Regions from separate parts of the Lelliottia sp. GFLA7 genome, predicted to be linked through region 2. Evidence: riboswitches for the same ligand, from Rfam matches in the RefSeq annotation. Region 2 holds a riboswitch; each other region holds the start of a gene.
The links. A riboswitch is a leader RNA that binds a small molecule or an ion and turns the genes downstream of it on or off. The one in region 2 is predicted to bind thiamine pyrophosphate.
Positions count from the first base shown of each region.

Region 1 (10,087 bases), on a different contig from region 2:
GACAGATCAGCCTTGTCCGCAATTACATCAATCAGTTGAGTCTTGTTCATAAGTTATCCTTTCAATGTGTTTATCGCTTGCTAAGCATCGAGTGCGACGAAAATGCCAAAAAAGCACTCTCCTGCATACACGCACCGATAGCCACTTTTTTTCGCCCCCCAAATGTAGACCAGACGGGGGGCAGAAGGGAAGAGTAGAGGTGCGACAAAACAGGCGTTAAATCACGTTTTATTGTCTCACTGGTTAAAAATTATACCAATATTACTCTCACCCGCCTCGCGTAAGTCCGCGCGCAGGCCTTTTATCAGTTCAATATCGCGTTCTTCGCAGTCGGCCAAAAGTCGGAATATTTCCCACTGAATGTCCCATTCTTGCTCAACTGCCGGGTTCACTCTCAGCTCTTCGTCGGTCATTTCACGACCTTCTTGCGTCATTTCCAGCATCGCAACGGTCGTAATCGACGCCTTACTCACTTCGATGGCATGCTCCAGAGTTTCACCGCTTAAACGCGAATGCACCAGTTCACTCAATGCCACGCAGGCGTCGATCGCCGGATAGACACCATACATATCGTAGTCATCCGCCGACGGGATTGCCTCTTCCAGCTTTTCGAGCTGAGAGTCAAAGTTCACCTTCGCGTCTTTAACCGTCAGTGTTTCCCAAATCAGATCAAGAATACGGCGATAAATCTGGCCTTCACCAAATTCGGTTTCCTTACAGAACGTCGCATAATTGGGATACATGCGCTCGCACAGGCAAGCCATAAAGGTCACGTGCTGCCAGCTTTCCAGCTTCTCAAGGCGCAGATGAATCGGGTTTTGTAACATGATGATGTCTCGAATCGGAAATTAGCGGCAGTTTACCTGAATCAAGGTTGAATTTCCTGCCAACGAATAAAAGCCGGGCGCGCCGATGCGACCGCATCAGCCCAGCGCGTCGGCTCTGGTAAACGGTAACCTTTCATACAACGCTGCACCCACGCCAGGGCACTGTCTGTGCTCACGCGATGCCCAGTCGCTACGAACAGCGGATTGCATCGCGCTTTGCTGCGCCAGACCCACGCCAGCTGCTCGCCTTTATCCATCAACGGTGCCAGCGCGCCCGGCTCAGCGGAAAGGGGTTCAAATTTCCCACACAGGCGCTTTTTCGCCACGCCAATTGTTGGGACATCCACCAGCAAACCAAAATGGCTGGCGACGCCCAGACGACGCGGGTGGGAGATCCCATGACCATCCACAAACAGCAGATCGGGTTTTTGCGAGAGTTGCTCCCACGCTGCCAGCAGCGCGGGATATTCACGAAAGGAGAGAAAGCCTGGAATGTACGGCATGGTGGTGGCGATTCGCGCCACCTTATATTCAACCAGTTCCAGCGATGGATACTTCAAGAGCACCATCGCTGCCCGCGTCACCTCACCCCCCTGTTCAAATCCAACGTCGGCACCGGCGATCAGCTGCGGCGGATCCTTATCCAGACGATCCTCAAGGATCACTGACGAGGCAAGTTCGATTTGCTGAGCGCGTAACGACGCGAGATCCATAACAACTCCTTACAGATGATACTGGGCAGAATGTCGGTGCACCGCCTCCACAAACGCGCCAGCGTGCTCTGGCGGTACATCCTGATGAATACCGTGGCCCAGGTTGAAGACATGGCCTTCGCCCTGGCCGAAACCTGCAAGTATAGACGCTACCTCTTCTTCGATACGTGCAGGCTGCGCGTAAAGCATAGACGGGTCCATGTTACCCTGCAGCGCGACGGTATCGCCCACGCGACGACGTGCATCGGCAATATCGGTGGTCCAGTCAAGGCCCAGCGCATCACAACCGGTGGCCGCCATCGCTCCGAGCCACTGTCCGCCGCCTTTGGTGAACAGCGTCACCGGCACACGACGACCTTCGTTTTCACGCAGCAGGCCATCGATAATTTTGTGCATGTAATAGAGAGAGAACTGCTGATAATCACGCCCTGTGAGCACGCCGCCCCAGGTATCGAAGATCATCACCGACTGCGCGCCCGCTTTAATCTGCGCATTGAGATACAGCGTGACGCTTTTCGCCAGCTTATCCAGCAACGCGTGCAGGGCCATCGGCTCGGCATACATCATCTTTTTGATGACGGTAAAGGCTTTGCTGCTGCCGCCTTCGACCATATAGGTCGCCAGCGTCCACGGGCTACCGGAAAAACCAATCAGCGGCACTTCGCCCTTCAGCTCGCGGCGAATGGTGCGCACCGCGTTCATCACGTAACCCAGTTCACCTTCCGGATCCGGAATCGGCAGCTTATCAATATCGGCTTTGCTCTTGATCGGCGAGGTAAAGCGCGGGCCTTCGCCCGTTTCGAAATACAAACCAAGACCCATCGCATCCGGGATGGTCAGGATGTCTGAAAAAAGGATCGCCGCATCAAGCGGGAAACGGCGCAGCGGCTGAAGCGTCACTTCACAGGCCAGCTCTGCGTTTTTGCACAGCGACATAAAATCGCCCGCCTGCGCTCGCGTCGCTTTATATTCCGGAAGATAGCGGCCTGCCTGGCGCATCATCCACACCGGGGTGACATCAACGGGTTGGCGCAGCAGCGCACGCAGATAACGATCGTTCTTCAGTTCGGTCATTTTGCAGGTTCCTTAAGCATCTTGCCGCTAGTGTATCACGTCATTCAGACTTCATAGTCGGCCCGACACATTGCCACAGTATCTTCAATCAGGCGACGCGCCACGGTGCCCGGTGGCGGTAACAGTGGTAAATCGTCGTAGCGATACCAGTTTGCTTCCAGCAGCTCTTTCGGGTCGATGACGATGTCGCCGCTGTCATAGTCAGCCATAAAGGCCGTCATCAGTGACATTGGGAAAGGCCATGGCTGAGAGGTAACGTAACGCAGATTTTTGACTTTAATCCCGCTCTCTTCCATCACTTCACGCGCGACGGTTTGCTCCAGCGTTTCGCCGACCTCAACAAATCCAGCCAATACCGTGTGAATACCGTTACGATGGCGGACGTGCTGCGCCAGTAAAATCGAATCATCGCGACGAATCGCAACGATGATGCAGGGTGCAATTTGCGGGTAATAGCGCTCACGGCAGTGGCCGCACAGCAGCGCCCACTCGGTTTTGCTCGGATGCATGGCGTGACCGCAGTAGCCGCAGAACTTATGCGAGCGATAGAACTCAGCTAACTGCACACCGCGCCCGGCCAGCTGAAACAGGCCTGCATCAAGATCCATCACCTGACGCACCGATCCCATATCCTGACGGCGATTCTGTTGGATCAACCACACTGCATCGCCCTGCCATTCACCGATCTTTAATGCGGGTTGCCCCACAAGATCGAATTGCTCGGCATCGCCATGAGGTAACTCCCCTGCGGGCAACCATAATTTTTGTTCATGGCTGACGATCCACCAGCCACGATCTAATTTTTCAATTATACGATCCATATCTATTGCACTACCTTCGCTTCACAGGCATGTTGATAACAATATTCTTACAAATTTAGGCGGGCAGCTTTTAACCTTAACCTTGCGGAGTCAAACATGCTAAACCAGCTAGAAAGCCTGACAGAGCGCGTTGGAGGAAGTAATAAACTGGTCGATCGCTGGCTGCACGTGCGCAAACAATTGCTTGTTGCTTACTATAATCTGGTTGGCATTAAGCCTGGCAAAGAATCCTATATGCGCCTGAACGAAAAAGCGCTGGATAATTTCTGTCAGAGTCTGGTGGATTACCTTTCCGACGGCCATTTCAATATTTATGAACGTATTATCCGTGAAATGGAAGGGACGAATCCTTATTTAACGGCGACAAAACTCTACCCGCAGCTGGAAGCAAACACCCAGCAGATTATGGATTATTACGACTCCACGCTCGAAAATGCGATCGACCAGGATAACTATCTGGAATTGCAGCAGGCGCTGTCCGATCTCGGCGAAGCCCTGGAAGGACGCTTTACGCTGGAAGACAAACTGATTGCCCTCGCGCTGGACAACAATTTGAAGGCCAGCAACGAAGATAACGTCGCGCGGCCAGCTTGAGTTATTCATCGTTAACGCGTAGTTTACAAATATTCGCCCCTCTCACGAGGGGGTATTACACGAAATCATTCATGCTGCATCGCGGCGGCAACTGAGTGAATCCCAGGAAGCTTGCACCAGTAAGTGACCGGGGTGAATGAAGGCAGCCAATAACGAGGCAGCTTGAAGGATGGAGTGTAAATTTCTTGTCGGAGTGCCCAGTGCGTAAGCCGGGCTGAGACCGTTAATTCGGGATCCGCGGAACCTGATCAGGCTAATACCTGCGAAGGGAACAAGAGTCAATCTGCTGTTGTATCGCCTCTGGGCGATCACCTCTTGCTTCATCCGTCGTCTGACAAGCCACTTCCTTTACTATTTTGGAATGAGCTATGTCTGCAAAATTGACCCGCCGCGAACAGCGCGCACAAGCACAACACTTCATCGATACGCTCGAAGGCACCGCTTTCCCGAACTCAAAACGTATTTATACTTCTGGTTCACAGGCTGATATCCGCGTACCCATGCGTGAGATCCAGCTCAGCCCTACGCTTCTCGGCGGCAGCAAAGAAAATCCGCAGTTTGAGGATAACGAAGCGGTGCCGGTTTATGACACCTCCGGTCCCTATGGTGATACCGACGTTACCATCAACGTTCAGCAAGGGCTGGCAAAACTGCGGCAGCCGTGGATTGACGCGCGTAATGACAGCGAAGCGCTCACCGTTCGCAGCTCCGCCTACACCAAAGAACGCCTCGCAGATGATGGTCTTGATGAACTGCGCTTTACCGGTCTGCTGACGCCAAAGCGGGCGAAATCAGGCAAATGCGTGACGCAGCTGCATTATGCGCGCCAGGGCATTGTGACCCCGGAAATGGAATTTATCGCCATTCGCGAAAATATGGGCCGTGAACGGATTCGCAGCGAAGTGCTTCGCCACCAGCATCCGGGCGAAGGTTTTGGCGCGCGTCTACCGGAGAACATCACGCCGGAGTTTGTACGTGATGAAGTGGCCGCTGGTCGCGCCATCATCCCCGCCAATATTAATCATCCAGAATCGGAGCCAATGATTATTGGCCGTAATTTCCTGGTAAAGGTCAACGCCAATATCGGCAACTCTGCCGTAACATCATCCATCGAAGAAGAGGTCGAAAAGCTGGTGTGGTCTACACGCTGGGGGGCGGACACGGTCATGGACCTTTCGACCGGGCGTTACATCCACGAAACCCGCGAGTGGATTTTGCGAAACAGCCCCGTTCCTATCGGAACCGTGCCGATCTATCAGGCGCTGGAGAAGGTCAACGGGATCGCAGAAGATCTGACCTGGGAAGCGTTCCGCGACACGTTACTTGAGCAGGCGGAACAAGGCGTCGATTACTTCACCATTCACGCAGGCGTACTGCTGCGCTACGTGCCGATGACCGCCAAACGCCTGACCGGAATTGTCTCGCGTGGCGGATCCATTATGGCGAAGTGGTGCCTGTCCCATCATCAGGAAAATTTCCTCTACGAACACTTCCGTGAAATTTGTGAAATCTGTGCGGCCTACGATGTGTCTCTTTCGCTGGGCGACGGGTTGCGTCCTGGCTCCATTCGCGATGCCAACGATGAAGCGCAATTTGCCGAACTGCACACATTGGGTGAGCTAACTAAAATCGCCTGGGAATATGACGTGCAGGTGATGATCGAAGGTCCCGGTCACGTTCCGATGCAGATGATTCGCCGCAACATGACCGAAGAGCTGGAGCACTGCCACGAAGCGCCGTTCTACACGCTGGGACCGCTAACGACCGATATCGCGCCGGGCTACGACCACTTCACATCAGGGATTGGTGCCGCGATGATCGGCTGGTTTGGCTGCGCGATGCTCTGTTACGTCACGCCAAAAGAACACCTGGGCTTACCCAACAAAGAAGATGTCAAACAGGGATTAATTACTTATAAAATTGCCGCTCACGCCGCCGACCTGGCGAAAGGCCATCCGGGCGCGCAAATCCGCGATAACGCCATGTCTAAAGCGCGTTTCGAATTTCGCTGGGAAGATCAGTTTAACCTGGCGCTCGACCCCCTCACCGCCCGTGCGTATCACGACGAAACCCTGCCTCAAGAATCTGGCAAAGTGGCGCACTTCTGCTCGATGTGCGGGCCAAAATTCTGCTCGATGAAAATCAGCCAGGAAGTGCGCGATTACGCCGCGAAACAGGCTATCGAAGTGGGTATGGCCGATATGTCACAAAACTTCCGCGCGAAAGGTGGCGAAATCTACCTTAAAAAGGAGAAGGCATAATGTATCAGCCCAATTTTCCGCCCGTCCCTTTTCGCTTAGGTCTTTACCCCGTAGTAGACAGCGTGGTGTGGATTGAGCGACTGCTTCAGGCCGGTGTGAAAACGCTCCAGCTACGCATCAAAGACAAATGCGATGAAGACGTTGAGCCCGACGTGGCAAATGCCATTGCGCTGGGACGCCGTTATGGCGCTCGCGTATTTATCAACGATTACTGGCAACTGGCGATCAAGCATCAGGCTTATGGCGTGCATCTGGGTCAGGAGGATCTGGAAACCACCGATCTGAGCGCCATTCGCAACGCCGGTTTACGTCTGGGCGTGTCTACGCATGACGATATGGAGATCGACGTGGCGCTAGCGGCGCGCCCATCCTATATCGCGCTCGGCCATGTTTTTCCAACACAAACCAAGCAGATGCCTTCTGCTCCGCAGGGTCTTGAGCAACTGACGCGCCACATTGAACGCCTGGCTGATTATCCAACCGTCGCCATCGGCGGCATCAGCCTTGAACGTGTCCCTGCGGTACTGAAAACCGGCGTCGGGAGTGTAGCGGTGGTCAGCGCGATTACGCAGGCCGCCGACTGGCAGGTAGCCACAGCACAGTTATTGCAACTGGCAGGAGCGGGCGATGAATGACAGCGACTTTATGCGCTACAGCCGTCAGATCATGCTGGAAGATATCGCCATCGACGGACAGCAAAAATTGCTCGCCAGCCGGGTGTTGCTTATCGGCCTTGGCGGGTTAGGCGCACCGGCGGCGCAATATCTGACGGGGGCGGGTATTGGAACACTGGTCTTAGCCGACGATGACGATATCCATTTGAGCAATTTACAACGGCAAACCCTGTTCACGATGGACGATCTCGGCCAGCCAAAAGCACAGGTGACAAAGCAGCGGCTCGCCCAACTGAATCCTGATATTCAGCTTATCGCCTTACAGGCAAAACTCGAAGGCGAAGCCCTTCGCCACGAAGTTGTACGTGCCGACGTGGTGCTGGATTGCACCGACAATATGACCGCACGTCAGGCGATAAACGCCGCTTGCGTTGCCCTCAACACGCCGCTGATTACCGCCAGCGCAGTCGGTTTTGGCGGGCAGCTCATGGTGCTGACGCCCCCGTGGACGCAAGGCTGTTATCGCTGCCTGTGGTCAGATGACGACGAGCCGCAGCGTAACTGCCGCACGGCAGGTATTCTCGGCCCGGTGGTCGGCGTGATGGGGACCTTGCAGGCGCTTGAGGCCATCAAGCTGCTGAGCGGTATGGAAACCCCACGCAATACGCTGCGGCTTTTTGATGCCCGCGTCGGGAGCTGGCGTCAACTGGCGTTGCAACGCGCCAGCGGATGTCGTGTCTGCGGGGGGCATCATGCGAATTCTGTTTAACGACGAACCGATGCAGTGTGTGGACGGGTTAACCGTCGCCACACTGCTTGACCAGTTGCAGCAGCTAAAACCTGGCGTGGCGCTGGCACTCAATCAACAGATCCTGCCGCGTGAGCAGTGGGGACTTCAGCAGGTGCGCGACGGCGATCAGATCCTGCTTTTTCAGGTCATTGCGGGAGGCTGACATGTTATGTATTGCTGATAAAACCTTTGATTCTCATCTCTTTACCGGTACAGGAAAATTCGCCTCTCCACAGTTGATGGTGAGCGCCATCCGCGAGAGCGGCAGCCAACTGGTGACGCTGGCAATGAAGCGCGTGGATCTGCGCAATCATAACGATGCCATCCTTGCGCCACTGCTGGAGGCCGGAGTGACGTTGCTACCCAATACGTCTGGTGCAAAGACCGCTGAAGAGGCGATTTTTGCCGCACACCTGGCGCGCGAGGCGCTGGGCACGAGCTGGCTGAAGCTGGAAATCCACCCGGATGCGCGCTGGTTGATGCCCGATCCTATCGAGACGCTGAAAGCCGCTGAGTTGCTGGTCAAACAGGGATTCACCGTTTTGCCTTACTGCGGTGCGGACCCCGTTCTGTGTAAGCGCCTCGAAGAAGTGGGCTGCGCGGCGGTCATGCCGCTCGGCGCGCCTATCGGTTCAAACCAGGGGCTGGAAACCCGAGCGATGCTGGAAATCATTATCGAACAAGCCACCATTCCTGTGGTGGTCGATGCCGGTATCGGCGTGCCAAGCCACGCGGCACAGGCGCTGGAGATGGGAGCAGACGCGGTATTGGTTAATACAGCGATTGCGGTGGCGGACGATCCAGTGATGATGGCGCGCGCCTTCCGTCTGGCTGTGGAAGCGGGCGCATTGGCGCGGCAATCAGGCCCAGGGTCTCGCCGCGCTCAGGCGCAGGCCAGCAGCCCACTAACCGGATTTCTGGAGGCGTACTCATGAGCACCTTTGTGGAACGTTGGCGGCAACTCAACTGGGATGATATTCGCCTGCGGATCAACAGCAAAAACCCTGCAGATGTTGAGCGTGCGCTGCATGCGCGTCATCCCACCCGCGAAGACATGATGGCTCTGCTCTCCCCCGCCGCCGGTGCATATCTGGAACCGATGGCGCAACGTGCCCAGCAGCTGACTCGGCAACGCTTTGGCAATACGGTCAGTTTTTACGTGCCGCTCTATCTTTCCAATCTTTGCGCCAACGACTGTACCTATTGCGGTTTTTCGATGAGCAACCGTATCAAGCGTAAAACTCTTGATGACGTCGAGATCGCACGTGAGTGCGCGGCGATCCGCGAAATGGGTTTTGAGCATCTTTTATTGGTGACAGGGGAACATCAGGCAAAAGTTGGGATGGACTATTTTCGGCGTCATTTCCCGGCTATTCGCCGCCAGTTTGCTTCATTGCAGATGGAAGTCCAGCCGCTGTCTGAGGATGAATATGCAGAGCTTAAAACGTTAGGCCTCGACGGCGTGATGGTCTATCAGGAGACGTATCACGAAAAAATATACGCTCAGCATCACCTGAAGGGTAAAAAGCAGGATTTCTTTTTCCGACTGGAGACGCCTGACCGGCTCGGGCGCGCAGGAATCGATAAAATCGGTCTCGGCGCATTGACGGGGTTGTCAGACAGCTGGCGGGTGGACAGCTATATGGTGGCGGAGCATTTGCTATGGCTTCAGCAACATTACTGGCAGAGCCGCTATTCGATCTCATTTCCTCGCCTACGCCCTTGCACTGGCGGTATTGAGCCGGCATCGATCATGGATGAACGACAGCTGGTACAGGCCATTTGCGCATTTCGTTTGCTGGCACCGGATGTCGAATTATCGTTATCCACGCGGGAATCGCCCGAATTTCGGGATCGGGTCATTCCGTTGGCGATTAATAACGTCAGCGCGTTTTCGAAAACACAACCGGGGGGCTACGCCGATGAGCATCCTGAGCTGGAGCAATTTTCCCCTCATGATGGCCGTCGTCCTGAAGATGTTGCACAGGCGCTTATGGCACAAGGGTTACAGCCAGTGTGGAAAGACTGGGATAGCTGGCTGGGGCGCGCCTCGCAGCTTCGTTGAAACGCTGTGCAACGGCGGAGAAATTTTACAAAGCGACTCGTAAGGCCGCGAGCAAGTGATTGTCCGACGACGTGAGATTTTCTACTCTTATACCGTCAGCAACGGATGCTGACCAGGGCGAAAAGTTCTTCCTCGTTTCGCCCTGCCTCCGCGTAACGGACGCCAGAAACGAAAAAACCCGCCATGGCGGGTTTTTTATTCACTGTCACTTATCTGCTCAGGCTCTGGCCTTCATCGCTATTGTAAGCGTTAGCGAGATTATCGGCGATTACAGCGCGATAACGTTAACCGCTGACGGGCCTTTAGCGCCGTTCTCGATTGAGAACTC
Region 1 is NZ_JBWLAQ010000010.1:4,247-14,333, forward strand. Features, by position in the region: gene hupA (nucleoid-associated protein HU-alpha) at 1-50, opposite strand, end outside; gene AC07RN_RS18870 (YjaG family protein) at 237-827, opposite strand; gene nfi (deoxyribonuclease V) at 869-1,540, opposite strand; gene hemE (uroporphyrinogen decarboxylase) at 1,550-2,614, opposite strand; gene nudC (NAD(+) diphosphatase) at 2,659-3,435, opposite strand; gene rsd (sigma D regulator) at 3,532-4,029, shown strand; TPP riboswitch at 4,209-4,317, shown strand; gene thiC (phosphomethylpyrimidine synthase ThiC) at 4,398-6,290, shown strand; gene thiE (thiamine phosphate synthase) at 6,290-6,925, shown strand; gene AC07RN_RS18905 (HesA/MoeB/ThiF family protein) at 6,918-7,673, shown strand; gene thiS (sulfur carrier protein ThiS) at 7,657-7,857, shown strand; gene thiG (thiazole synthase) at 7,859-8,629, shown strand; gene thiH (2-iminoacetate synthase ThiH) at 8,626-9,759, shown strand; gene cspE (transcription antiterminator/RNA stability regulator CspE) at 10,028-10,087, opposite strand, start outside.
Region 1: it holds a riboswitch for thiamine pyrophosphate, as region 2 does, so the genes downstream of both, thiC (phosphomethylpyrimidine synthase ThiC) here and thiB (thiamine ABC transporter substrate binding subunit) in region 2, are expected to answer to the same signal.

Region 2 (10,087 bases):
CATTACCGGTCTGTACGAACGCGTACCCAACATCGATCAAGCCATCATTTCCGTTCACACTCACGACGATTTAGGCCTGGCCGTCGGCAACGCCATTGCCGCCGTTCATGCAGGTGCCCGTCAGGTAGAAGGCGCAATGAACGGGATTGGCGAGCGTGCGGGGAACTGTTCGCTCGAAGAAGTGATCATGGCGATTAAAGTGCGTAAAGACATTATGAATGTGCAGACCCGCATTAATCACAACGAAATCTGGCGTACCAGCCAGACCGTCAGCCAAATTTGCAACATGCCGATTCCGGCGAACAAAGCCATTGTTGGCACGGGCGCGTTCGCTCACTCCTCCGGTATCCACCAGGACGGCGTGCTGAAGAACCGCGAAAACTACGAAATCATGACGCCGGAGTCCATCGGCCTGAATCAGGTGCAATTGAACCTGACCTCCCGTTCTGGTCGTGCGGCGGTAAAACATCGCATGGAAGAGATGGGCTACAAAGAGACCGACTACAACATGGATCACCTGTATGACGCGTTCCTGAAACTGGCTGATAAAAAAGGTCAGGTGTTCGATTACGACCTGGAAGCGATCGCGTTCATTAACAAGCAGCAGGAAGAACCTGAACATTTCCGCATGGATTACTTCAGCGTGCAGTCAGGCTCCAGCGATATCGCCACCGCCTCCGTCAAACTGGCCTGCGGCGATGAAGTCAAAGCAGAAGCCGCGAATGGTAACGGCCCAGTAGACGCCATTTATCAGGCAATCAACCGCGTCACCGGTTACGACGTCGAACTGGTCAAATATGATCTGAGCGCGAAAGGACACGGCAAAGATGCGCTGGGTCAGGTGGACATCGTTGTTACCTATAACGGTCGCCGTTTCCACGGCGTTGGCCTGGCAACGGACATTGTGGAATCGTCTGCCAAAGCGATGGTGCATGTGCTGAATAACATCTGGCGCGCCGCCGAAGTCGAGAAAGAATTGCAACGCAAAGCTCAGAATAAAGAGAACAATAAGGAAACCGTGTAATGTCGAAGAATTACCATATTGCTGTGTTGCCGGGCGACGGAATTGGCCCGGAAGTAATGACACAAGCCCTGAAAGTCCTGGAAGCTGTACGCACACGTTTCGCGATGAAAATCTCGACCAGCCATTATGATGTGGGCGGTATCGCGATTGATAACCACGGCACGCCGCTGCCGAAAGCCACGGTTGAAGGCTGCGAAAATGCGGATGCGGTCCTCTTTGGATCTGTCGGCGGCCCGAAATGGGAACATCTGCCACCTGCCGGACAACCTGAGCGCGGCGCGTTATTGCCGCTGCGTAAGCACTTCAAATTATTTAGCAATCTGCGCCCTGCAAAACTGTATCAGGGCCTGGAAGAGTTTTGCCCGTTGCGTGCCGATATCGCCGCTAACGGCTTCGACATTCTGTGCGTGCGCGAATTAACCGGCGGTATCTACTTCGGTCAGCCAAAAGGGCGCGAAGGCAGCGGTCAGCACGAAAAAGCGTTTGATACCGAGGTGTATCATCGTTTTGAAATCGAACGCATTGCGCGTATTGCGTTCGAATCCGCACGCAAACGCCGTCACAAAGTGACCTCCATTGATAAAGCCAACGTCCTGCAGTCCTCCATTTTATGGCGTGAAATCGTCAATGAAATCGCCAACGAGTACCCGGACGTTGAGCTGGCGCACATGTACATCGACAACGCCACCATGCAGCTGATTAAAGACCCGTCGCAGTTTGACGTCCTGCTGTGTTCTAACCTGTTTGGCGATATTCTCTCTGACGAGTGCGCAATGATCACCGGCTCGATGGGCATGCTCCCATCCGCTAGCCTGAACGAAGAAGGTTTTGGTTTGTACGAACCCGCGGGCGGTTCGGCTCCGGATATCGCGGGCAAAAATATTGCTAACCCAATCGCGCAGATCCTGTCACTGGCGCTGCTGCTGCGCTACAGCCTGGATGCAAACGATGCAGCAGATGCGATTGAAAACGCCATTAACCGCGCGTTAGAAGAAGGCATCCGTACCGGCGATTTAGCGCGCGGCACGGCGGCAGTCAGTACCGATGAAATGGGCGATATCATTGCCCGCTATGTCGCAGAAGGGGTGTAATCATGGCCAGGACGTTATACGAAAAACTGTTTGATGCGCACGTTGTCTACGAAGCGTCAAACGAAACTCCGCTGCTGTACATTGACCGCCATCTGGTGCACGAAGTCACCTCTCCGCAGGCATTTGACGGCCTGCGGGCGCACAACCGCCAGGTTCGCCAGCCAGGCAAAACCTTCGCGACCATGGATCACAACGTTTCCACCCAGACCAAAGATATCAATGCGTCTGGCGAAATGGCGCGCATCCAGATGCAGGAGCTGATCAAAAACTGCAATGCGTTCGGCGTTGAACTGTACGACCTGAACCACCCGTTTCAGGGCATCGTCCACGTTATGGGCCCAGAACAAGGCATCACGTTGCCGGGTATGACTATCGTCTGCGGCGACTCCCATACCGCCACTCACGGCGCGTTTGGTGCGCTGGCGTTTGGTATTGGTACCTCTGAAGTTGAGCATGTTCTGGCGACGCAAACCCTGAAACAGGGCCGCGCGAAGACCATGAAAATCGAAGTCAAAGGCCATGCCGCACCGGGCATTACCGCCAAAGATATCGTTCTGGCGATCATCGGTAAAACCGGTAGCGCAGGCGGAACGGGCCATGTTGTCGAGTTCTGCGGCGATGCGATCCGCGCGCTGAGCATGGAAGGCCGCATGACCCTGTGCAACATGGCGATCGAAATGGGCGCGAAAGCGGGCCTGGTTGCACCAGATGACATCACATTTAACTATGTGAAAGGGCGTCTACACGCGCCGAAAGGCAACGATTTTGATGATGCAGTAGAGTACTGGAAAACCCTGCAAACTGACGAAGGCGCAACCTTTGATACCGTCGTCACGCTGCAGGCCGAAGAGATCGCCCCGCAGGTCACCTGGGGAACCAACCCAGGTCAGGTGATTTCCGTGAACGATAATGTGCCCGATCCGGCCTCGTTTGCCGATCCGGTTGAGCGCGCCAGCGCCGAAAAAGCGCTGGCCTATATGGGCCTGAAACCAGGTATTCCACTGACTGAAGTGGCGATCGATAAAGTCTTTATCGGCTCGTGCACCAACTCCCGTATCGAAGATTTACGCGCTGCTGCCGAGATTGCCAAAGGCCGCAAAGTGGCACCTGGCGTGCAGGCGTTAGTCGTCCCAGGATCTGGCCCGGTGAAAGCGCAGGCGGAAGCAGAAGGTTTGGATAAGATCTTTATTGAAGCCGGTTTTGAGTGGCGCCTGCCGGGCTGTTCCATGTGTCTGGCAATGAACAACGACCGCCTGAATCCGGGTGAACGTTGCGCCTCGACCAGCAACCGTAACTTCGAAGGCCGTCAGGGCCGTGGCGGACGCACGCATCTGGTCAGCCCGGCAATGGCAGCGGCAGCGGCTGTCACCGGTCATTTCGCCGATATTCGTGTTTTAAAATAAGGAGACAATCATGGCAGAGAAATTTACCCAGCATACAGGCCTGGTTGTCCCTCTGGACGCGGCAAACGTGGATACTGACGCCATTATTCCAAAACAGTTTCTGCAGAAAGTCACCCGCACCGGCTTTGGCGCGCACCTGTTTAACGACTGGCGTTTCCTTGACGATCAAGGCCAACAGCCGAATCCAGAATTCGTGCTGAACTTCCCGGAATTTAAAGGTGCTTCAATTCTGTTAACGCGTGAAAACTTCGGCTGCGGTTCATCTCGTGAGCACGCTCCGTGGGCGCTGACGGATTACGGCTTTAAGGTTGTCATCGCACCGAGTTTCGCCGATATCTTTTACGGCAACAGCTTCAACAACCAGCTGTTACCCGTGACGCTGAGCGACGCGCAGGTCGACGAAATGTTCGCGTTGGTAAAAGCCAACCCAGGCATCACGTTTGAAGTGGATCTGGAAGCCGAAGTCGTCAAAGCGGGCGATAAAACTTACGCCTTTAGCATTGATGGATTCCGTCGCCATTGCATGATCAACGGTCTGGACAGCATCGGACTGACGTTACAGCATGAAGATTCTATTGCAGCCTACGAGAACAAGCAGCCTGCATTTATGAACTAAAGCGAATGGCCCGCGACGAGCGGGCCATTTATTTATTAGCGTGCAAAACCAGGCTTTAAACTCCCCCTTCTTATTTCACACATCCTTCACGCGACAGGTTAGCGCCAGCGTTAGCAGAGAAATCGCCGCAATCACCCAGTACACTGCAAAATGCCCGTAGCTTTGCACCAGCGCGCCCTGAATCACGCCCGCCAGAATCACACCGGTGGAAATACTGTTGGTGAAAAGCGTCGTCGCTGACCCGGCTCTTCCGGGCATCAGGTCCTGGAACCACAGCATGCCGATCCCGGCAACAATCCCGATGAAAATAGCGTTAAACAGCTGGAGCGCCAGCAGCGCCTCGCGGCTGTGAAACAGAATTAAACCGAGATAAAACAGTACCCCTGCCGCAACCGCTACCACCATCATCCGGCGTTTACCAAAGCGTTTGACGTAATAACCCGCCAGGATCATCGCCGGAATTTCCAGCCCGGCCGCCGTACCCATTAAGATCCCCGCCAGTTTGTCCGGCAAACCCAGATCGCTACTGATCCACAGCGGCATGTCGATGATGTACATGGTGTTGCAGGTCCACATCAGCGTCGAGGCGATAAACAGCATGCGCACGTTTTTATTCTGCCAGCCGCTAATCTGCGTCACGGGCTTATCCGTGGCCTGCTCGATGCGGGCCACCGATGGCAACACACAGGCAATTAAAACCAGGCTGATGGCAAAAATCCCCGCGGCGATGGAGAACATCATGGTAAAGCCATAATTCAGCGCGAGCATAAACGCCAGCGGCGGGCCAATAACCCACGCCAGGGAAAGCTGCGCACGCATTACCGAGCTGAACATCACCACTTCACGCGCCGAGTTATCGGCATATTCCCGCGCGAGGGCAAAGAGCTGCGGCATGGCGGTATTGGCCAGCGATGCCAGCAGCACGCCGCAGGTAATCAGCGTCAGATAATGACGGTTGAACGCGAACAACAGCGCGTTGCCAATAGCCATCGCACAGCAAAACAGAATCAGCTTGCGACGATCGCCTTGGCTGTCCGAGCGTTTCGCCAGCCACAGGCTCACCAGAATCCCGGCGATGGCGTTGACAGTATAAAACAGCCCGACCCAGAACGGCTGTGCGCCGACTTCGCGGCTCAGGAACAGGCTCAGCGTCGGCGCCTGAAGCGCTCCCGCCACGCCCATCATAAACGCCACCAGCATAAAAGCGGCGTACACCCCATTCAGGCGGCGGCCCATCGTCATCAACCAGAGCATGCGCAGATCCTTGTTAAAGCGAAGAAAAAACAGGTGGAATAGTAAACGAAAAAAGCCAGCAAAAACATTTTGCTGGCGGGTGATAAGCACCAATACTCAGTCACACATGATCGAGGCAAGTCAGCGTTCAGAAGTCGTTTGCGTAACCTCCCACTGCATCAATTCTTCCAGCATTTTCAGCCGCTGCTCGGCGCACTGGCGGGCCAGCCAGGACACTCCTTTTGTCGCTAAAAAGTACTGCTGATAAAACTGACGTGCGGTTGACCTCTTCATCGTTCACTCCCTTGCTTCATCGGAAATGATTATTGGCTTAATATAGGGATTAATAAATTGATGATTTTTTGGCAGGAGTTCCCCTTTTATGGCGTCAGGTCGTCTGCAACAACAATTCATCCGCCTCTGGCAGTGCTGCGAGGGTCAGGAGCGGGAGACCACGCTCAACGAGCTGGCTGAACTCCTAAACTGCTCACGCCGTCATATGCGCACGCTGCTCAACACTATGCAGCAGCAGGGCTGGCTCAACTGGGAGGCCGAAGCCGGGCGCGGTAAACGCTCGCGCCTGACGTTCCTTTATACCGGTCTCGCCCTGCAACAACAGCGCGCCGAGGATCTGCTGGAGCAGGATCGTATCGATCAACTGGTGCAACTGGTCGGCGATAAGGCTGCGGTGCGTCAAATGCTGGTCTCGCATTTAGGCCGTAGCTTCCGCCAGGGACGCCATATTCTGCGCGTTCTCTACTATCGCCCGATGAAAAACCTGTTACCCGGCAGCGCATTACGTCGATCCGAAACGCACATGGCACGACAGATCTTTAGTGGTCTGACGCGAATAAATGAGGAAAACGGGGAGCTGGAAGCCGATATCGCCCACCACTGGCAGCAGCTTTCGCCCCTGCACTGGCGCTTCTTTTTACGTCCAGGCATTCATTTTCATCATGGCCGTGAGCTGGAAATGGGCGATGTTATCGCGTCGCTGCAGCGTGCCCGCGAGCTGCCGCTCTATTCGCATATCTCACGCATCCACTCACCGACGGCCTGGACGCTGGATATCGAACTTTCGCAACCCGATCAATGGCTGCCGTGGTTGATGGGCTATGTGCCGTCGATGATTTTGCCGCACGAGTGGCAATCGATGCCCCAGTTTGCCAGCCAGCCTGTCGGCACCGGTCCTTACGCGGTGACGCGCAACAACAATAATCAGCTCAAGATCCGCGCTTTTGATGATTACTTTGGTTATCGCGCACTGATTGACGAAGTGAATGTCTGGGTGCTGCCCGACATCAGCGAAGAGTTCAGCCCTGGCCTGACGCTGGAAGGCCCCACCGAGGGCGAGAAAGCCGTTGAGAGCCGTCTTGAAGAGGGCTGTTACTACCTGCTGTTTGATGCCCGAACGCATCGCGGAGCCAGCCGTGAGGTGCGCCAGTGGGTGAGCCAAATTCTCGCCCCTGCCAATCTGATTTATCAGGCGGAAGATCAGCACCTGACTTACTGGTTCCCGGCGTATGGGCTCCTTCCTCGCTGGCACCATGCCCGTCCAGGACGCGGCGAGAAACCCGCCGGGCTGGAATCCATCACCCTGACCTATTATCGCGAGCACGTTGAACACCGCTTTATTGCCCGAATCATGAGCAAACTGCTGGCGGCAGAGGGCGTGAAGCTCGAGATTCAGGAAGTGGAATACGATGAGTGGCACCGCGGCGAAGCGGTGAGCGATATCTGGCTCAACAGCGCCAATTTCACCCTGCCGCTCGACTTCTCCCTGTTCTCGCATCTGTTTGAAATTCCGCTTATTCAGCACTGTATTGCTCGCGACTGGCAGCAGGACGCCGCACAATGGCGCGCCGGAGAGATGAATCTCGCCGTCTGGTGCCAGCAATTGCTGTCGCAGCAGGCGATGGTTCCGCTTATCCACCACTGGCTGATGATCCAGGGGCAGCGCAGTATGCGCGGTTTGAGAATGAACACCTTAGGCTGGTTTGACTTTAAATCGGCCTGGTTTGCACCGCCGGAACCATAACACTTTCGTAATATTCACCAAATCATTACACTACTGCTGTTCTCAACGGGGTGCTGCATCAACGATGTGCGCTGAGATAATACCCGTCGAACCTGATCCGGATAACGCCGGCGAAGGGATTTGAGGCTGTCGCTCAAAATCCTTTGCCACTCAACTTTGAGGTGCAAAGTGTTAAAAAAAGTTCTCCCCCTGCTGGCGCTGTTTGCGCTGCCTGTTTTTGCCAAGCCCGTCTTAACGGTCTACACCTACGACTCCTTTGCCGCTGACTGGGGCCCTGGGCCGGTCGTCAAAAAAGCCTTTGAGGCCGACTGCAACTGCGAGCTGAAATTCGTGGCGCTGGAAGATGGCGTCTCGCTGTTAAACCGTCTGCGCATGGAAGGTAAAAACAGCAAAGCCGACGTGGTGCTGGGTCTCGATAACAATCTGCTGGACGCGGCCTCACAAACCAAACTGTTCGCCAAAAGCGGCGTGGCCTCCGAGGCGGTTAACGTCCCCGGCGGCTGGAAAAATGACACGTTCGTGCCGTTCGATTACGGCTACTTCGCGTTTGTGTATGACAAAAATAAGCTGAAAAACCCACCGAAAAGCCTGAAGGAACTGGTAGAGAGCGACCAGAAATGGCGCGTGATTTATCAGGATCCGCGCACCAGCACGCCGGGTCTGGGCCTACTGCTGTGGATGCAAAAAGTCTACGGTGACAAAGCGCCAGAAGCATGGCAGAAGCTGGCGGCGAAAACCGTTACCGTCACCAAAGGCTGGAGTGAAGCCTACGGCCTGTTCCTTAAGGGCGAAAGCGATCTGGTTCTGAGCTACACCACCTCTCCGGCGTATCACATCATCGAAGAGAAAAAAGACCACTACGCGGCGGCGAATTTCTCTGAGGGGCACTATTTGCAGGTGGAAGTGGCCGCACGTACGGCAGCCAGTAAACAGCCTGAACTGGCTGAAAAGTTCCTGAAATTTATGGTCTCACCGGCATTCCAGAATGCGATCCCGACCGGCAACTGGATGTATCCGGTAACCAACGTGACGCTGCCTGCAGGTTTTGATCAGCTGACCAAACCACAAACCACGCTGGAATTTACCCCGCAACAGGTTTCCAGCCAGCGCGCCGCATGGATCAGTGAATGGCAACGCGCCGTCAGCCGCTGATCCCCGGCTGGCTGATTCCTGGGCTGATTGCCGCCATTTTGATGGTGGTCGTCAGCCTGGGCGCATTTCTGGCGCTGTGGTTTAACGCACCAGAGAGCGATCTCATCGCGCTTTGGCATGACAGCTATCTCTGGCATGTCGTGCGTTTCTCTTTCTGGCAGGCGTTTCTCTCTGCCCTGCTCTCCGTTGTACCGGCGATTTTTCTGGCTCGCGCCCTGTATCGACGCCGCTTTCCCGGCAGGCTAATCCTGTTGCGCCTGTGCGCCATGACGCTGATTTTACCGGTGCTGGTCGCCGTATTCGGCATTCTGAGCGTTTACGGACGACAGGGTTGGATCGCCGCGCTGCTCAACGTTTTCGGTATCGAGTGGACCTTCTCGCCTTATGGTCTGCAGGGCATTTTGCTGGCCCACGTCTTTTTCAATATGCCGATGGCGACGCGACTGTTTTTACAGGCGCTGGAAAATATCCCTGGAGAACAGCGCCAGCTCGCCGCACAGCTCGGTATGCGCGGCTGGCCGTTCTTCCGTTTTGTTGAATGGCCGTGGCTGCGCCGCCAGATCCCCCCGGTTGCCGCATTGATTTTCATGCTCTGTTTCGCCAGCTTTGCGACGGTGTTGTCGCTGGGTGGTGGGCCGCAGGCGACAACCATTGAACTCGCGATTTATCAGGCGCTGAGCTTTGACTACGATCCGGGCCGAGCGGCGATACTGGCGATGGTCCAGATGTTTTGCTGTCTGGGGCTGGTGCTGCTCAGCCAGCGTCTAAGCAAAGCCATTGCGGTAGGCAGCCATCAGGTCAGCGGCTGGCGCGACCCGCAGGATCGCTGGCGCAGCCGCATTACGGACATCACGCTCATCACGCTGGCGTTGCTGCTGTTGCTCCCGCCGCTGCTCGCGGTGGTGGTGGATGGTCTCAATCAGAATGTGGTTTCAGTACTGCAACAGCCGGTGCTGTGGCAAGCAACGGGCACCTCGCTGCGCATTGCACTGGGTGCCGGTTTGCTGTGCGTCTTGCTGACCATGATGCTGTTGTGGAGCAGTCGTGAGCTGTACGCGCGCCAGGCCAGAGTCGCCGGACAGGCGCTGGAGCTCAGCGGCATGCTGATTCTGGCGATGCCAGGCATTGTGCTGGCGACCGGTTTCTTCTTGCTGTTTAACAGCACTGTCGGCCTACCAGAGCACGCGGACGGCATCGTGATTTTCACCAACGCGCTGATGGCAATACCCTACGCGCTCAAAGTGCTGGAAAACCCGATGCGCGACGTCAGCGCCCGTTACACGCTGCTTTGTCAGTCACTGGGAATGCGCGGCTGGCAGCGGTTGAAAGTGGTCGAACTCCGCGCACTGAAACGCCCCATTGCCCAGGCGCTGGCCTTTGCCAGCGTGCTGTCGATTGGCGATTTCGGCGTCGTGGCGCTGTTTGGCAATGACGATTTCCGCACGCTGCCGTTCTGGCTCTACCAGCAAATCGGCTCCTATCGCAGTCAGGATGGCGCGGTCACGGCGCTGCTACTCCTGCTGCTGTGCT
Region 2 is NZ_JBWLAQ010000003.1:443,534-453,620, reverse strand. Features, by position in the region: gene leuA (2-isopropylmalate synthase) at 1-1,024, shown strand, start outside; gene leuB (3-isopropylmalate dehydrogenase) at 1,024-2,115, shown strand; gene leuC (3-isopropylmalate dehydratase large subunit) at 2,118-3,518, shown strand; gene leuD (3-isopropylmalate dehydratase small subunit) at 3,529-4,134, shown strand; gene AC07RN_RS12425 (sugar efflux transporter) at 4,210-5,388, opposite strand; gene sgrT (glucose uptake inhibitor SgrT) at 5,509-5,661, opposite strand; gene sgrR (HTH-type transcriptional regulator SgrR) at 5,750-7,405, shown strand; TPP riboswitch at 7,442-7,542, shown strand; gene thiB (thiamine ABC transporter substrate binding subunit) at 7,574-8,557, shown strand; gene thiP (thiamine/thiamine pyrophosphate ABC transporter permease ThiP) at 8,533-10,087, shown strand, end outside.

Region 3 (10,087 bases), on a different contig from region 2:
AGTAACACAATGTTTTTACTGTGATTTTAGTGTGTAAGAACACAGAAAAAAATCTCACAGATTTATATACTCAAAAGCCGCGCTGATGAAATCGAAAAAGGCGACTTTTCAGCCGCCCATGCGTTACTTCTGAACGACCTGAAGTAATCCATTGTCTCTGCCATGGGTTTTATTCCATGACGCGTCTGTAATTCCGTTTTCATCAAGGGTAATAGAAAGAACATATCCCGCGCCTTTAATTTCGTAGGCATTGGCATTGAAACGTTTTACTGTGGCTTTTTTGCCGTTAATGGTGGCAGTAAAGAAACCATTGCTGACCGTGGCCTTAATACCGTTTGCCGAGAATGACGCTTCACGTAGCGGATCGGCAACGTGTGCGGCCTGTGCATGTTGTTCAACACCATGATGATGATGCTTATTATCGTATTGCTTTGCGTATTCATCTGAACGTTTGTACGCATTCTGGAGTGCTGCCGCGCGGCTAACGTTTTGATTATCATGCTCAACTTTATAACACGTATCCAGGCTGACGCCGGTATTTGTGCAATTGGCAATACGTTGCGATTCTGTCGTACAACCCGAAAGCGCCGCGGCGCAGACCAAAACAGCTAACATCATCTTCTTCATTCATTGACCCTAATATTATTTATTTTTTTATCAAACGATACTGCGGAATAACCTGACTGTTTGCAGGTTATTTATATTGGCGAAACACGCTAAGTGAAATATTCATTTTTCAGATGACAAAATAATAAAATTTCAGTTATTCATTTATGCAATTGCCAGCCATGCTGATAACCGTGTTTTTATATATCACACCGATGAAAACCCCTGTGGCGACAAGGGAAATTGATACGATTGCCGAGGCAATAATAAGCTTTAACATTTGCTACCACATTATCAGGATATCATTCAGTTTATAGCGTCTCTTACAGAGAAACGAAGTAGTTACCTTGCACAACTATCCAGTAATTCGCACCCTTTACATTTGATTTAGATCACGAAAAATACGAATGAATAGGGACTTGAGAATTATCTGTGTGATCACATAATTCGTTGTTTTAATTAATTTTATTTTGTTTTAAATAGACTACTGAGTAGAGTGGGATACGTGTTTAGGTCTTAGGTTTATATTATTTATCCCTAAAAAATCAATGACATTAAATGTCTACATATATAGGGGGTAACTCAATCTAAATAGGCCAATAATAATAAATGTTTACAGCATTTTCATGACCAGAAAAGAGCGGTCCAGGAGGCTTGCATTCGATAATTACTTCCTCTACGCTGCCCATATTACTGAAGTTTTAGGTAATTTGACTCGGGGTGCCCTTCTACGTGAAGGCTGAGAAATACCCGTACCACCTGATCTGGATAATGCCAGCGTAGGGAAGTCAGGTGACTGTTAAGGTTATCGCTTCTTCTCGCAAGGCAGGAGCGAAACATGCAGCCTGACCGACTCGATTTACACGCCTTACATCACTTCCGCACGCTTTCCCCGCTCATACACTGCATGACCAACGATGTGGTGCAAACCTTTACGGCCAACGTTTTGCTGGCACTTGGTGCGTCCCCCGCGATGGTGATTGAAGCCGAAGAAGCAGAGCAATTTGCAGCGATGGCTGATGCCTTACTGATCAATGTTGGCACGCTGACCGCGCCGCGCGCGCAGGCGATGCGTCGGGCAATCGAACGTGCCGTGGCCGCTGGAAAGCCCTGGACATTGGATCCCGTGGCCGTGGGCGCGTTGTCGTATCGCACCCGTTTTTGCCAACAAATCCTCTCACTCAAACCTGCGGCGATACGCGGTAATGCCTCTGAAATTCTCGCGCTTGCCGGTATGAGCGCGGGGGGGCGAGGCGTTGACACCATCGATACCGCTTCCAGCGCGTTGCCTGCCGCGATTGCTCTTGCCCGACAAACTCACGCCATTGTTGCTGTGACGGGCGAAGTGGATTACGTCACCGATGGGCAACGTACGCAGACCATCACTGGCGGCGATGTGATGATGACGCGCGTCGTGGGGACAGGCTGTGCGCTCTCGGCTGTTGTCGCGGCAAGCTGTTCATTGCCAGGTGACCGGTTGAACAATGTTGCCGCCGCATGCGGGTTTATGAAGCAAGCCGGTAGCGTTGCCGTCAAAGAAAGCCGCGGGCCAGGAAGTTTTGCCAGCGCGTTTATTGACGCGCTCTGGAACCTGGAGGCGCAGGCATGAGACGTATTAACGCATTAACCATTGCTGGCACGGACCCGAGCGGCGGCGCGGGGATTCAGGCGGATCTGAAAACCTTCTCAGCCCTTGGAGCGTATGGCTGCTCAGTCATTACCGCACTGGTGGCGCAAAATACGCGCGGCGTGCAGTCGGTGTATCGTGTGGAACCGGATTTTGTCGGTGCCCAGCTGGACTCTGTGTTCAGCGATGTCCGCATTGATACCACCAAAATCGGCATGCTGGCCGAGACTGATATTGTTGAAGCGGTCGCGGAGCGCCTCAAACACTATCGCGTCAAAAACGTGGTGCTTGATACGGTGATGCTGGCGAAAAGTGGCGACCCGCTGCTTTCCCCTGCGGCTGTCGAAACCCTGCGAAAACATCTTCTGCCGCACGTCGCGCTGATCACGCCAAATCTGCCGGAGGCGGCAGCGCTGCTGGATGCGCCTCAGGCCCGCAATGAGCAAGAGATGAAAGAGCAGGGGGGCGCGCTTCTGGCGCTCGGCTGCGAGGCAGTGCTGATGAAAGGCGGTCATCTGGACGATGCTGAAAGCCCGGACTGGCTCTTCACGCGTGAAGGTATCCAGCGATTTACCGCTCCACGCGTCATGACCAAAAACACCCATGGCACCGGCTGCACGCTGTCGGCAGCGCTGGCTGCACTCCGCCCGCGTCATGACAATTGGGGGGATACGGTGCAGGAGGCCAAAATTTGGCTGTCGCACGCGCTGGAAAAAGCAGACAGCCTTGAAGTCGGTCACGGTATTGGCCCGGTTCACCATTTTCATGCGTGGTGGTAGTGCCTCGAACGCATATTCTGGATAAGAATTTTCGGCCGGGAAAAAAAGGGGATAAATGCATACCCGGTTAATCGCTCAGCGACTGCTGAAGCGATTGATATGCTTTTGTGTACGAGGCGTAATGCCTCGCGCGTCGGCGCAGTCGCCACCACGGTGACTGACGACGCGCACTGCAACTGTATTTCCCAGTGTGACTGCATCAGCAAAGCCCCGCCCGCCGCTACGTGCCCGGTATTTGCGCTGTCGTATAACCACGCGCCGTAGATAAACCATTGAAGTACTTTTGTAGGGAATAACCGCTCAATGTAACCGTTTTGATGTACACCAAACGCGCCAGGACGGTGTGCTGAAAAAAAGCGTAGGCGGTGGAAATTCTGTTGTGTCAGTACCAGGCTTAGTCTGCCCATGAAAATTTGGGTTTGGTTCACTCGATCCGACATGACGTCGGAACTTACGGGAGCATCACTATGACTGATATTGCGCAGTTGCTTGGCAAAGACGCCGACAGCCTTTTACAGCATCGTTGTATGACTATTCCAGCCGAACAGCTCTATCTGCCGGGCCATGATTACGTTGACCGCGTCATGATTGATAACAACCGGCCACCGGCAGTACTGCGGAACATGCAGACGCTTTATAACACCGGACGCCTGAGCGGAACCGGTTATCTGTCGATTTTACCGGTTGACCAGGGCGTGGAGCACTCCGCTGGCGCGTCATTTGCGGCGAATCCGCTCTATTTCGATCCGAAGAATATTGTCGAGCTGGCGATAGAAGCGGGCTGCAACTGTGTTGCGTCGACCTACGGCGTGCTGGCTTCGGTATCACGCCGCTACGCCCACCGCATTCCTTTCCTCGTTAAGCTGAACCACAACGAGACGCTGAGTTATCCCACCGAATATGACCAGACGCTCTACGCCAGCGTGGAGCAGGCTTTCAACATGGGCGCGGTGGCGGTTGGGGCGACGATTTACTTTGGTTCTGAGCAGTCGCGTCGGCAGATTGAAGAGATCTCAGCGGCCTTTGAACGCGCGCACGAGCTGGGTATGGTAACCGTGCTGTGGGCGTATCTGCGCAATAATGCGTTCAAAAAAGACGGCGTGGACTATCACGTTTCTGCGGATCTTACCGGCCAGGCCAACCATCTGGCGGCCACCATCGGCGCGGATATCGTGAAGCAGAAAATGGCCGAGAACAACGGCGGCTATAAAGCGGTGAATTTTGGTTACACGGACGACCGCGTCTACAGCAAACTGACCAGTGATAACCCTATCGATCTCGTGCGCTACCAGCTCGCGAACTGCTATATGGGCCGTGCAGGGCTTATCAACTCCGGCGGTGCGGCGGGCGGTGAAACCGATTTAACCGACGCGGTGCGCACGGCGGTTATCAACAAACGCGCGGGCGGCATGGGGCTCATCCTCGGTCGCAAAGCGTTTAAAAAGACGATGGCCGATGGCGTTAAACTGATTAATGCCGTGCAGGATGTCTATCTGGATAGCAAAGTGACGATTGCGTAAATTTCCCCTCACCCTAACCCTCTCCCCGTGGGAGAGGGAACAGTTCGGTGCGTTCTTTTCTCCCTCAGTTTTCCTCTCACGCTTATCCTCTGACATGGAGAGAGGGCGCTGATCAGTGCTTTTCTCCCCCTCCCCGTTTGAGAGGGAGCTGTCCTGTGCGTTCTTTTCTCCCTCTCCCTGTGGGAGAGGGTTGGGGTGAGGGCATCAGACCGCACAGTTAAAATCCGAAACCTAATTTCATTTCAGCCAAACTCCCCTCCCGATCCACTTCACAGTTCTCTGTCCTTTTGTGAAAAGTATCACTCCCTCCCGTGCATATGCACAATAAATGGTCGATGCTTAGCGGAATTTGTCTAAGGCCGTGGATGAATTTTGCGCTTAAAGTTAGTTTCGAAACAGCTTTTCAAATTACGACGTCGCTATGACCTCTGTTGTGTTAAGGACTGATAATGAAAATTGAATCTGTAAACGTCACCGTCTTCCAGTATCCCACGCGTCGGGTGTCCGACACCGCCGGGCACTCACATCCTGGACCTGAAAGCATGGCCAAAATGGCGATGCTGACGATTACCGCAGACGATGGCACCAAAGGGTATTCATTTGCACCGCCGGAAGTGGTGCGCCCTTTTGTTGTGAACACTTTCTTTCGTAAAGTGCTGGTCGGCCAGGACGCGTTCAACCGCGAGCGCATCTGGCAGGATCTGGCGCACTGGCAGCGCGGCAGCGCCCATCAACTCACCGAACGCGCCCTGTCGTTTGTGGAGCAAGCGCTGTGGGATCTGATCGGTCGCAAACTGAATATGCCGGTCTGGAAACTGCTGGGCGGCTTCCGCGATAAAGTGCCTGCGTACGGCAGCACCATGTGCGGTGACGACCTGCCGGGCGGCCTCTCGACGCCGGACGAATATGCCAGCTTCGCTGAAAAACTGGTCGCGCGCGGCTATAAAGCCATCAAACTACACACTTGGATGCCGCCGGTTTCATTCGCACCCAACCCAAAAATGGACGTCAAAGCCTGCGCTGCAGTGCGTGAAGCGGTCGGTCCGGATATCGACCTGATGATCGATGGCTATCACTGGTACAGCCGGACTGAAGCGCTGTACATCGGTAAAGAGCTGGAAAAACTCGACTTCGCCTGGTTCGAAGAACCGATGGAAGAAGAGAGCATGTCTTCTTACGCCTGGCTGGCAGAAAACCTGTCCATCCCAATCATTGGCCCGGAAAGTCTGGGCGGAAAACACCACAGCCGTGCCGACTGGGTCAAAGCAGGTGCGTGCGACATCTTACGCGCGGGCGCAAACGGTGTAGGCGGCATTTCCCCAACGCTCAAAGTGGCGAACCTTGCCGAGTCGTTTGGTATGGATTGCGAGGTTCACGGTAACGGCGCGGCGAGCCTGGCAGTTATCGGCGCTATCAAGAACTGTCGCTGGTACGAACGCGGTCTGTTGCATCCGTTCCTGGATTACGATGTGCCTGCCGCTTACCTCAACAGCATCGTCGATCCGATGGATGAAAACGGCATTGTCAGCCTGCCGACCGGCCCAGGATTGGGCGAAGACATTAATTTTGCGTATATCGAAAACAATACCGTCAGCCACGACTGACACATAACGATATCTCACCCTACAAACGGTATACACAGATGAACAAAAACTCCCTCACGAGGGCGTGTTTACTCGCGCTCTCGCTGATGATGGGGAGCGGTGCGGCGTACGCAAAAACGCCGCCCGACCAGCTCATCATCGGTATGAATATGAACAACTTGCTGACGCTCGACCCGGCCGCCATGACCGGGAACGAAGTGGTCGGCATCGTGGTGAATCTCTACGATTCGTTGGTTGAACTCGACCCGAATCAACTCACCAATGTCAGGCCCGCGCTGGCCAAAAGCTGGGACATTGCCCCTGACCGCAAAACTCTGACCTTCCATCTGCGTGATGACGTCAAATTCCACTCCGGCAACCCGCTCACCGCACAGGACGTGGTGTGGTCAATGCGTCGTCTGCTGCATTTGAATCTGGCGCAGGCGTCGGTGTGGAAATCCTATGGTTTCAGCAAGAAAAATATCGACCAGCAGGTCAGCGCGCCGGACGACTACACGGTCAAGATCGTGTTGCCGAAAGCCAATGACCCACAGCTGGTGATTTACTCTCTCGGCGCGCTGGGCAACCTGGGCGTGCTCGACAGCAAAACGGTGCAAACTCATGAAGTGAATAACGACTGGGGCAACCGCTGGCTGACGACGAACGAAGCCGGGTCCGGGCCGTTTATGCTCGACACCTGGCAGGCGAAAGACGTACTGCGCATGCAGCGTAATCCGCACTACTGGCGCGAACAGCCGAAGATGAACCGCATCGTGCTGCGCCATTTTCAGGAATCGCAAACCCTGCGCCTGATGATTGAAAAAGGCGATCTGGACATTGCCAACAATATGGCCGTTTCCGACATCAACGCCCTGCGCAAAGACCCGAATCTCACGGTTGAAGCTGTGCAAAAAGGGACGGTGTATTACGTGGCGATGAGCATGAAAGAGGCGCATTTCGCGAATCCTAAAGTGCGTGAAGCGGTGCGTTATCTGATTGATTACCAGGGCATCAACAAGGCGCTGATGCCGGGATATGGCGTGCTGCACCAGCGGCCGATCAAAGCCGGAATGCCGTCGACGCTGCCGGACCCGGGCTACAAACTGGATATCCCTCGCGCCAAAAAACTGCTGGCGGAAGCGGGCTATCCGGACGGATTCGACACCACGCTGCGTGTGCTGGCCGATCAGCCGTTTTTGAATATCGCCATCGCGGTGCAGTCCACGCTGATGCAGGCGGGGATTAACGCCAAAATCATTACCGGCACCGGGAATCAGATTTACGGCGCCATGCGCGAGCGTAAATTCGACCTGCTGGTCGGGCGCGGCGGCAGCGGCGTAGAGCCACATCCGCATTCCAGCCTGCGGGCGCTGGTTTACAACCCGGACAACAGCGACGAAGCGCGGCTGACCAACTTCCAGGGCTGGCGTACCAGTTTCTACGATAAACCGCTGAATGAGATGATCGACAAAGCGCTGCTTGAGCGCGATCCGAAACAGCAAATTGTCGATTACCAGCAAATCCAGGTGCGTTACGACGAGCTGATCCCGGCGATGATTCCGCTCTCGCAAATGGTCGATTCAGTGGTGGTGCGTAATGAAGTCAAAAACTTCCAATCGCACCCGTCAGCCACCACGTTCCTGCGTGAAGTCTACAAAACCGGAGGTGACAAATGAGCGTTGCGATCCTCTCTCCCGGCTCCCGTACCCGTCGTTTTTCAAAGCGACTGACGCAGGTGCTGATCACGCTGTTTGGCCTGCTGGTGCTGACGTTTTTTATCGGCCGCGTCATGCCGGTCGATCCGGTGCTGGCGATTGTCGGCCCGGATGCGGACCACAGTACCTATCAGCAGGTGTATCAGCAGTTAGGCTTTGATAAGTCGCTGCTGACCCAGTTCGGCATTTATCTGAACAATCTGCTGCATGGCGATCTTGGCAATGCGCTGCTGACCGGCAAACCGGTAACCGACGACATTATGCGCGTCTTCCCGGCCACGCTGGAGCTGGCCACCATGGCGATTATCGTCGGCGCAGGGCTTGGCATTCCGCTGGGCGTGCTGGCGGCGGCGCGTCGCAACAGTATTTCCGATTACGTGGTCCGCATTATCAGTCTGGCGGGGTATTCCACACCGATCTTTTGGGTCGGCATGATGGGGCTGCTGCTGTTCTACGCCTGGCTCGGTTGGGTGGGCGGTGCCGGACGGCTTGACCTGGGGCTGGACGGTATCGTGCCGCGTCGTACCGGATTAATGACCGTCGATGCTCTGCTGGCGGGTAACAGCGCGGTGTTCTGGAACGCGATTAACCATCTGGTATTGCCTGCGTCATTGCTCGGTTTTCACTCGCTGGCTTACATCAGCCGTATGACCCGCAGCTTTATGCTGGCACAGCTGTCGCAGGAGTTCATTATCACGGCGCGCGTTAAGGGTTTAACCGAGCGTCAGGTTATCTGGAATCACGCGTTCCGTAATATTCTGGTACAGCTCCTGACGGTTGTGGCGCTGGCCTATGGTTCATTGCTGGAGGGCGCGGTGCTGATTGAAACCGTCTTCTCCTGGCCGGGCTTTGGTTCGTATCTCACCGGCAGTTTGCTGCTGGGCGATATGAACGCGGTGATGGGCTGTGTGCTGTTGGTGGGGCTGATCTTCGTGATGCTCAACCTGCTTTCCGACATGTTGTATCAATTCTTCGACCCGAGGACGAAATCATGACCGTTTCTCTGGATACGCCGCTGGGGGCGCGCAACAGCGAAAGCCGCCAGCGTATCAAACGTACGGCTCTGCGGGCCGCAGGATTTGTGGGCAAAATGGCGCGCAATCCGCTGACGGCGATTGGCGGCGGAATTGTTCTTCTCCTGCTGATTGTCGCGGCGTTTGCCCCGTGGATCGCCCCGTACAATCCACTGGTTCAGGATCTCAACAACGCGCTGGTCGCCCCGAACGCGCAGCACTGGTTTGGCACCGACGAATTCGGTCGCGATATCTTCAGCCGACTGGTTTATGGCTCGCGTATCACGCTCTATATCGTGCTGCTGGTATCGGTCACCGTGGGCCCGTTGGGCCTGCTGTTGGGCGTTACCGCCGGATATTTTGGCGGCAAAGTCGATGCGGTGCTGATGCGTGTAACCGACATTTTCATCTCGTTCCCAAGCCTCGTACTGGCGCTGGCATTTGTCGCCGCGTTGGGTCCTGGGCTTGAGCACGTGGTCATCGCGATTACGATCACCGCCTGGCCGCCGATTGCCCGTCTGGCGCGTGCCGAAACGCTCTCGTTGCGTCAGGCTGATTTTATCTCCGCCGTGCGTTTGCAAGGGGCATCCGCGCCACGCGTGCTGTGGCGACATATTGTCCCGCTGTGCCTGCCGTCGGTGATTATCCGTATCACCATGAACATGGCCGGGATCATCCTGACCGCCGCCGGGCTGGGCTTCCTGGGCCTTGGCGCACAGCCGCCGGAGCCGGAGTGGGGGGCGATGATTTCCAGCGGGCGCACCTACATGATGGAGTGCTGGTGGGTAGTGACTATTCCGGGGCTGGCGATTTTGATCAACAGCCTGGCGTTTAACTTCTTAGGAGATGGCCTACGTGACATCCTCGATCCTCGCAGCGAATAATGCACCTCTGCTCGACGTGCGCGATCTCCACGTCGACTTTATCAACGGCGGCGCGGTCACCAATGCGGTGCGCGGCGTCTCCTTCCAGCTCGGACGAGAAAAGCTGGCGATTGTCGGCGAATCAGGTTCCGGTAAATCCACGGTAGGGCGGGCACTGTTACGCCTTCACCCGGCGAAAGCCCGCATTAGCGCCACGCGTATGCAGTTTGGCGATGTGGATCTGCGCAGCGTCAGCGAGGCGCAAATGCGCGGCATCCGCGGCAAGCGCATCTCGATGATCATGCAGGACCCAAAATATTCGCTCAATCCCGTGGTTTGCGTCGGTGACCAGATAGCCGAAGCCTGGCTGACGCACCATCC
Region 3 is NZ_JBWLAQ010000002.1:606,284-616,370, reverse strand. Features, by position in the region: gene AC07RN_RS08520 (hypothetical protein) at 124-627, opposite strand; TPP riboswitch at 1,313-1,409, shown strand; gene thiM (hydroxyethylthiazole kinase) at 1,445-2,215, shown strand; gene thiD (bifunctional hydroxymethylpyrimidine kinase/phosphomethylpyrimidine kinase) at 2,212-3,012, shown strand; gene fbaB (class I fructose-bisphosphate aldolase) at 3,480-4,532, shown strand; gene AC07RN_RS08500 (mandelate racemase family protein) at 4,982-6,136, shown strand; gene AC07RN_RS08495 (ABC transporter substrate-binding protein) at 6,175-7,791, shown strand; gene AC07RN_RS08490 (ABC transporter permease) at 7,788-8,825, shown strand; gene AC07RN_RS08485 (ABC transporter permease) at 8,822-9,727, shown strand; gene AC07RN_RS08480 (ABC transporter ATP-binding protein) at 9,699-10,087, shown strand, end outside.
Region 3: it holds a riboswitch for thiamine pyrophosphate, as region 2 does, so the genes downstream of both, thiM (hydroxyethylthiazole kinase) here and thiB (thiamine ABC transporter substrate binding subunit) in region 2, are expected to answer to the same signal.